Linked DNA regions of Roseateles amylovorans. The protein of the gene in region 1 interacts with the protein of each later gene in a pairwise test. Links are inferred from orthologs where the notes say so. Each region holds a gene or a part of one and is shown on either strand. Other genes may lie near its edges.

Region 1 (4,323 bases):
CCTGCAGGCCTTCGCCATAGGCGAGCGTGGCGGCGATGGGGCCCAGCACCTGTGCGCCGGCCTCGCTGACTTCGATCAGGCTGGATCGTTTCTGGAAGTCGTAAACGCCCAGTGGCGACGAGAACCGCGCGGTGCCGGAAGTCGGCAGCACATGGTTGGGACCGGCGCAATAGTCGCCCAGCGACTCGCTGGTGAACGCACCGAGGAAGATCGCCCCGGCATGGCGCAGCAGCGGCTCCCAGCGGTGCGGCTCGTTGCTGGAGACTTCCAGGTGCTCCGGCGCGATGCGGTTGCTGATCTCGCAGGCCTCGTCCATCGAGCGGGTGTGGATCAGCGCGCCGCGCCCTTCCAGCGAGGCGCGGATCACGTCGCGCCGGGGCATGTCGGGCAGCAGCCGCTCGATCGACGACCGCACCTGGGCGATGTAGTCCGCGTCCGGGCAGAGCAGGATGCTCTGCGCCAGTTCGTCGTGCTCGGCCTGGCTGAAGAGGTCCATCGCCACCCAGTCCGGCGGAGTGGTGCCGTCGGCCAGCACCAGGATCTCGCTGGGGCCGGCGATCATGTCGATGCCGACCTGGCCGAACACATGCTTTTTCGCGCTGGCGACATAGGCATTGCCGGGGCCGGTGATCTTGTCGACACGGGGCACGGTGGCTGTGCCGTAGGCCAATGCGGCCACTGCCTGTGCGCCGCCGACGGTGAAGGCGCGATGCACGCCCGCCACATAGGCGGCGGCCAGCACCAGCGGATTCTTCTCACCGCGCGGCGTGGGCACGACCATGACGATCTCCGGCACGCCGGCGACCTGCGCGGGGATGGCATTCATCAGCACGCTGGACGGGTAGGCCGCCTTGCCGCCCGGCACATAGATGCCGACGCGGTCCAGCGGCGTGACCTTCTGGCCCAGCAGCGTGCCGTCTTCGTCGTGATAGCTCCAGCTCTCGCCGCAGGCCTTCTTCTGGCGCTCGTGGTAGCGGCGAACACGCTCGGCGGCCTGCGTCAGGGCGTGCGACTGCGCCTCGGGCAAGCCGTCGAAGGCGGCCTTCAGCTCTTCACGGGTGAGTTCCAGCTCAGCCATCGAGCCGGCCTGCAGGCCGTCGAAGCGGGCGGTGTAGGCGAGCACGGCGGCGTCGCCCCGTTGGCGAACATCGGCCAGGATCTCGGCAACGCGGGTTTCGATGGCCGCATCCGTCTCGGCGGACCAGTGCAGCACACGCTTGAATTCGGCCTCGAAGTCCGCGTCGGCGGTACGGAGGGTACGCAGGTTGAGCATCGGGCGCTCCTGATCAGGCGGCAACGGGGGACGACGGAATCGCCGAGGCGATCGCATCGATCAAGGGCTTGAGCGTCTCGCGCTTGAGCTTGAGCGCGGCCTGGTTGACCACCAGCCGCGACGAGATCTCCATGATCCGCTCCACCTCCACCAGCCGGTTGGCCTTGAGGGTGCTGCCGGTGGAGACCAGGTCGACGATGGCATCGGCCAGGCCGGTCAGCGGCGCCAGCTCCATCGAGCCGTAGAGCTTGATCAGGTCGACGTGAACGCCCTTGTCCGCGAAATGCTGGCGGGCGATGCCGGTGTACTTGGTGGCGACCCGGATGCGGGAGCCCTGGCGCACGGCATGTTCGTAGTCGAAGTCATTGCGCACGGCCACGCTCATGCGGCAGGCCGCGATGCGCAGGTCCAGCGGCTGATACAGGCCGGCGCCGCCGTGCTCGATCAGCACGTCCCGGCCGGCCACGCCAATGTCGGCGCCGCCGTATTCCACATAGGTGGGCACGTCGGTGGCGCGCACCAGCACGACGCGCACGGCGTCCTGGTTGGTCGGCAGGATGAGTTTGCGGGAGCTGTCCGGATCTTCCAGCACGCGGATGCCAGCAGCGGCCAGCAGCGGCAGGGTCTCTTCGAAGATGCGGCCCTTGGAGAGTGCCAGGGTGATCATGCGGTGTCCTCGTGAACGTATCGGTTCAGCGGGACGGCAGCGGGATCACCGGACGGCGCCACACCGCCACCCGCTGCAAAGCTGGGTGGCTGTCAGGAATGGTGATGCAGGTCGGTGCCCTGCTGCGCCCATTCGGTGGGCGTCAGGGTCTTCATGGACAGCGCGTGGATCTGCTCGCGCATCCGGTCGCCCAGCGCCTGGTACACGCGCTGATGACGCTTGACCCGGCTCAGGCCATCGAACTCGGCCGACACGATGGTGGCGAAGAAATGACGGCCATCGCCCTCGACCTGCAGCTCGGTGCAGGCCAAGCCTTGGGCGATGTAGCTTTGAACTTCGGTGGGGGTCGGGTCGGCCATGATGGCGGCGATTGTATCGTCGAGGGTGAGCCGTAGGCGCCCGGGGGATTTGGCAGCGCGGGCCGGATCACTACGGATCGTCGCGGGCGGGCCCGCTTGCGCGCCGTTGGCCCTGGCAGCGGAGGCCGTCGCCGCGGGCGGTCGCGAGCCTCGTCGCCGCAAAGACAAACGCCGCCTGTCGGCGGCGTTTGGCAGCGTTCAGCGGCGTTCTTCGACACCCTTCGGCGATCGGGCGGCGGGCTTACTTGCTGGCGGCCTTGCCCGTCACCTTGGCGCGGCCGGCGGCGGTGGGATAGGCATTCATGACGCGCACCGGGTCGGCGCTGGCCAGGAATTCGCCGTACTGGGCCTGAGCGCAGGCCACGGGCTGGCCGTCCTTGGCTTCGCCGCGGTACTGTCCTTTGCTGTAGACGAAGCGGTACTCGTTGGACTGGGCCGGCGCGTCGAAGCTGACGGCATGCTGGGCGGCGCATTCGGCGCGCAGCGATTGGGCTTCGCTGTTTTCCGCCGCGGCGTGCGCCAGCGGAGCGATCAGGGCCAGGACGGCAGCAGCGGCGGTGGTGCTCAGGACGTGCTTCATTCGGACAGCTCCCTCAGAGGAACGGGTGACAAGATATCCCTAGCTTATAGGGTTGCTTTTTGCATCGCCATCCGCGTTTGCGGGGGCCGCTTCCGCACAAATTCAGGGTTTGTGCCGATCGGCCAGGTCGCGCGTGCTGCTAACGACGCCGTGCGACGTTCAACGCGGTGGACTGCCCGACTCCGAACCGCCTGCGGCCAGTGTGGCCGTGGTGGCCGTGGTGGCTGATGTGGGCTGACCGCTCGACGATGCAGACGGTGCCTGGTATTGCTCGACCAGCTTGAACAGATGCTCGCGCGATGCCGGCTCCAGATAGGGCAGCAACAGGCCGAGCACATGAAAGGCGCCGCGCATCAGTGCCTCGCCGGCGCGGTCGGGCTCCAGCGCATTGCGGGGGTCGCGGACATATTCATAGCTCAGCCAGTAGCTGAGCAGCACCACCATCGCATTGGCCGTGGGCACGGCCTCGCGGACCTGCATGGTGAGCGCGCCGCCGGCCTGCAAGCCGCCCAGGATGGCCGCCATGGCCTGGTTCTTCTGGGCCAGCACGTTCTGGAAATGGGTCTCCAGCTTGCGGTTCTTGGAGAGCAGGTCGTTGAGGTCGCGGTACAGGAACCGGTGCTGCCAGATCAGCTCGAAGAGCATGTGGAAGAACAGCCAGGCGTCCTCCACATTGCGCACGTTGTCGGAGGCGCCCAGCAGCTCGGAGAGCGCGCGCTCGTAGCGGCCGAACAGCGCGTTGATCAGCTCGTCCTTGGCCGGGTAGTGGTAGTAGAGGTTGCCGGGCGAGATGCCGAGTTCGGCCGAAATCAGCGTGGTGGAGACGTTCGGTTCGCCAAAGCGGTTGAACAGATCCAGGGTGACTTCGAGGATTCGTTCGGCGGTGCGTCGCGGCTTCTTGGTGGCCATGGGCTTGTGTGCGGATATGCAGCGATTCTGTCATCAAGATCGGGCATTTCCAGCGTGATGCCTCGATGAACCGTGACAAGCGTACCGGCCATTGCCCAGGTCCGTGACGAGCGCGCGACGGCAAAGCCCCGGGCCCACACGGTTCAAGGCGGCTGCCTACAATCGCCGCCCATGCTTGCAAGCCCCCCTACCTCGCCGGCCGCCTCCAGCGCGCCGGCTGGCGGTCCGCCCGCCCTTCGCTTCCATCAAGTCAGCAAGACCTACCGCGCCGGCCAGGTGAAGGCGCTGGATCAGGTCAGCTTCGACATCCAACCCGGTGAATTCTTCGGCCTGCTCGGACCCAACGGTGCGGGCAAGACCAGCCTGATCAGCATCCTGGGCGGCCTGTCGCGGGCCAGCGGCGGTGCGGTGTCGGTGCTCGGTCACGATGTGGTGAACGACTATGCCGAGGCCCGCAAGAAGCTGGGCATCGTGCCGCAGGAGCTGGTGTTCGATCCCTTCTTCAGCGTGCGCGAGACCTTGCGCATCCAGAGCG
Region 2 (2,952 bases), 350 kb from region 1 along the record:
CTGTTTCGCACCTGGGCCGCTGATGTGGTCCCTTCTTCATCTGAGAACGCCCCTGCGGCGGCGATGCCCACCGGCCTTGGTCGTCGCAGGCTGATGCTGGCGGGCCTGGCGGCCGGCTGTGGCCTGGCGCCTCGCCGCGCCTGGGCCGGTGCGCAGGTGGAAGAGCCGCTGGCAGATTCGGTGCGGTCCGCGCTCTCCGCCGCGATTGCCTACGGCGCTCCGCCCAAGCCGACGTTCAGTGGCATTGAAGCGCGGCTGGCCTATCTGCGCTGGCTGGGCGAAATGAGCGAGCGGCTGAAGCGCCAGAAGAGCGAAACCCAGACCCGCATCGAGTTCCTGGAAGCCGTTTGGTATGAAAGCGCGCGATCCGGTCTGGAGCCTGCCTTGGTGATGGGCCTGATCCAGGTGGAAAGCGGCTTCCGCAAATACGTGATCAGCAGCGCGGGCGCGCGTGGCTACATGCAGGTGATGCCGTTCTGGGCGCGGCTGATTGGGGACGGACAAGCCTCACGGCTGTTCCACATGCAGACCAATCTGCGCTTCGGCTGCGTGATCATGCGGCACTACCTGGACATCGAGAAGGGCAACCTCTACCTCGCCCTCGGTCGCTACAACGGCAGCCGGGGTCGACCGGAGTATCCCAATGCGGTCATGGGGGCACGCAAACGCTGGTTGATGCCCGGCGAGACCTGAACGATGGAGGGGCGACCGCTCAACGGCCGCCCGCTGTCACGCCGGCGCTCCCGCGTTCAGGACGTGGACGAGGGCCGCAAGCCTTGCCAGGACTGGGGCTCCGCGCCCGGCAACTGCGCCATCTCCAGCACCCGCTCGACGGTCTCCGCGACCATCTCATCGATCGATTGCGGCTTCAGATAGAGCGCCGGCAGCGGCGGGAAGATGATGCCGCCCATCTCGGTCACCGACGTCATGTTGCGCAGGTGGGCCAGGTTGAACGGCGTCTCGCGCACCATCAGGATCAAGCGCCGACGCTCCTTGAGCGTCACATCGGCGGCCCGGGTCATCAAGTTGTCCGACAGTCCGTTCGCGATCGCGGCCAGGGTGCGCATGGAGCAGGGGGCGACCACCATGGCGGCGGTGCGGAAACTGCCGCTGGCCACGCAGGCACCGACATCGCCGGGAGCGTAGGAGCGATCCGCCTCCCGCTCCAGCGCGTCGCGCCCCATGCCTAGCTCATGGTGGGCATTGAGCACGCCGGCCGGGCTGAGGATCAGGTGGGTCTCGGCGCCGAGCATGCGGGCGCGCCGAATCAACTGCACGCCGTAGGCCGCACCGGTTGCGCCGGTGATGCCGACCACCAGGCGAGGACGCGCCCCGCTGGTCATCAGGACTTGGTCAGCAGCTGTTGCAGCTCGCCGCTCTCATACATCTCCATCATGATGTCGGAGCCGCCGACGAATTCGCCGTCGACATAAAGCTGCGGGATGGTGGGCCAGTTGGCGTAATCCTTGATGCCCTGGCGCACGCCTTCGTCTTCCAGCACATTGAAGGTTTTCACATCGGACGCGCCGCTGGCCTTCAGGATCTGGATGGCGCGGCCGGAAAAGCCGCACATCGGAAACTGGGCGGTGCCCTTCATGAAGAGCATCACGCGGTTGTTCTTGACCAGGTCGTCGATGCGTTGCTGAACGTCGCTCATGGCGGTGATCCTTGTCTTGTGTTGAATGCGTCAGGGGCGCGAACGGCAGGCGACTGCCGCGGTGCGCCGGACATGCCGCGATTATCAGACAGTCGCCAAGGCCGTGCGCAGGCAGGCAGATTCCCTCAGAAAACCGGCCCACCGGATGAAGTCACTCGCTGGGGCGCGAGGTCAGTGGTGGGTGCGGCCCGAAAGATTCGCGTGCGTGGCCGATGGCGTCTCTCACGCGTGTGCGTAGGCGCTCACGTTGGCGGTCAGCCGCATGGATGCGATGCCATCCAAGCCCAGTCCAGGCCAGCCCAGCCCAGCCCAGCTCAGCCGGCAGGCCGACGCCGAGCAGGCAGGCAGGACGCCGTTCAGAAGCTGTAGCTGACGCCGAATTGCAGCACCGGCTTGAAGCGCATGTCGCGGCTGGTGTCGTCCTGCGGCAGGCTGTTGCCCAGGCGCAGGGCGGGGGTGTTGTTGGCCAGCACGCCCAGGTCGGCGCTGAAACCCCAGCCGCCCCGCAGCGAATAGCTGGTGTAGCCGACGCCGACATAGGACGACATCGGCAGGCTGTTCTCGCGCTCCGGCGCGGCCAGCAGGCTCAGGCCGCGCTGGCCGACAGAAAAGTAGGAGGTCAGCGTCGACCCGCGACCCAGCGCCAGGCCGGAGCTGCTCTGCACCAGCGACATCGGACCGAGCATCAACCCGCCGGTGGCGCGCAGGCCACCGCGGGTGTCGCGGCCGAGGCCGGAACCGGTCAGGTAATAGTCGCCCAGCAGATTGGCGCTGAGCACGCGGCTGCCGCGGCGGGCGTCGTAGCTGGCGTTGACATCGTCCAGGCTCTGGCTGAGCTGCAGCCGGGCTTGCCAGCTGCTGAACGCTTTCGATTTGAGCTGCAGCCCCTGCTCGGCCCACGCCGATCCGGCCAAGGTGATACCGGCCAGGACCACGGCCAGGCGCAGGGGCAGATGTGCGGCGCGCATTGCAGGTCTCCCAGTCGAGGGCTGATGCGAATCATCGGCCCGATCGAATCATGCTACGCGGGACCCTGGGGCTTGGGTAGCCCGAAGTCGACGGGTGTGCGGCTGCTGTTGCGGTTTTACCGAAGCGATATGGAACGGGTGTAAATCACCCGCCGAGAAGGTATCCAGTCGTTCAGCCGGGCCAGCATCCGCCCGTCGTGCGGAGCTGTCCGCCCAGGTCGCGGCGGCTGGACACCGCCTGGAAACCCCGTTGACAGAGCCGTTCGGCGACCGTCTCTGCCTGATCCCAGCCGTGCTCCAGCAGCAACCAGCCGCCGGGCCGCAGCC

The links. Proteins that work in one complex are often made in the same cells at the same time.
Region 2: the proteins of N4261_RS21215 (region 1) and grxD interact in binary tests that used the Escherichia coli proteins (3 or more experiments, as listed by UniProt). The link is inferred for Roseateles amylovorans from one-to-one orthologs.

Annotation. Positions count from the first base shown.
Region 1 is NZ_CP104562.2:5,122,519-5,126,841, forward strand. The notes cover bases 667-3,588. They hold N4261_RS21215 (BolA family protein), read right to left. Parts: upstream 2,300-3,588; coding sequence 2,033-2,299; downstream 667-2,032. Other genes in these bases: hisD (histidinol dehydrogenase), read right to left, coding at 667-1,273; hisG (ATP phosphoribosyltransferase), read right to left, coding at 1,287-1,940; N4261_RS21220 (hypothetical protein), read right to left, coding at 2,541-2,879; N4261_RS21225 (TetR/AcrR family transcriptional regulator), read right to left, coding at 3,039-3,588. Also shown: more of hisD, read right to left, coding at 1-666; more of N4261_RS21225, read right to left, coding at 3,589-3,788; N4261_RS21230 (ABC transporter ATP-binding protein), read left to right, coding at 3,960-4,323. UniProt on the Escherichia coli protein: Involved in cell resistance against acid stress.
Region 2 is NZ_CP104562.2:5,470,826-5,473,777, reverse strand. It holds grxD (Grx4 family monothiol glutaredoxin), read right to left. Parts: upstream 1,658-2,952; coding sequence 1,343-1,657; downstream 1-1,342. Other genes in the region: prmC (peptide chain release factor N(5)-glutamine methyltransferase), read right to left, coding at 2,798-2,952; N4261_RS22685 (hypothetical protein), read right to left, coding at 2,014-2,625; N4261_RS22695 (UbiX family flavin prenyltransferase), read right to left, coding at 750-1,343; N4261_RS22700 (lytic transglycosylase domain-containing protein), read left to right, coding at 64-693. UniProt on the Escherichia coli protein: Monothiol glutaredoxin involved in the biogenesis of iron-sulfur clusters.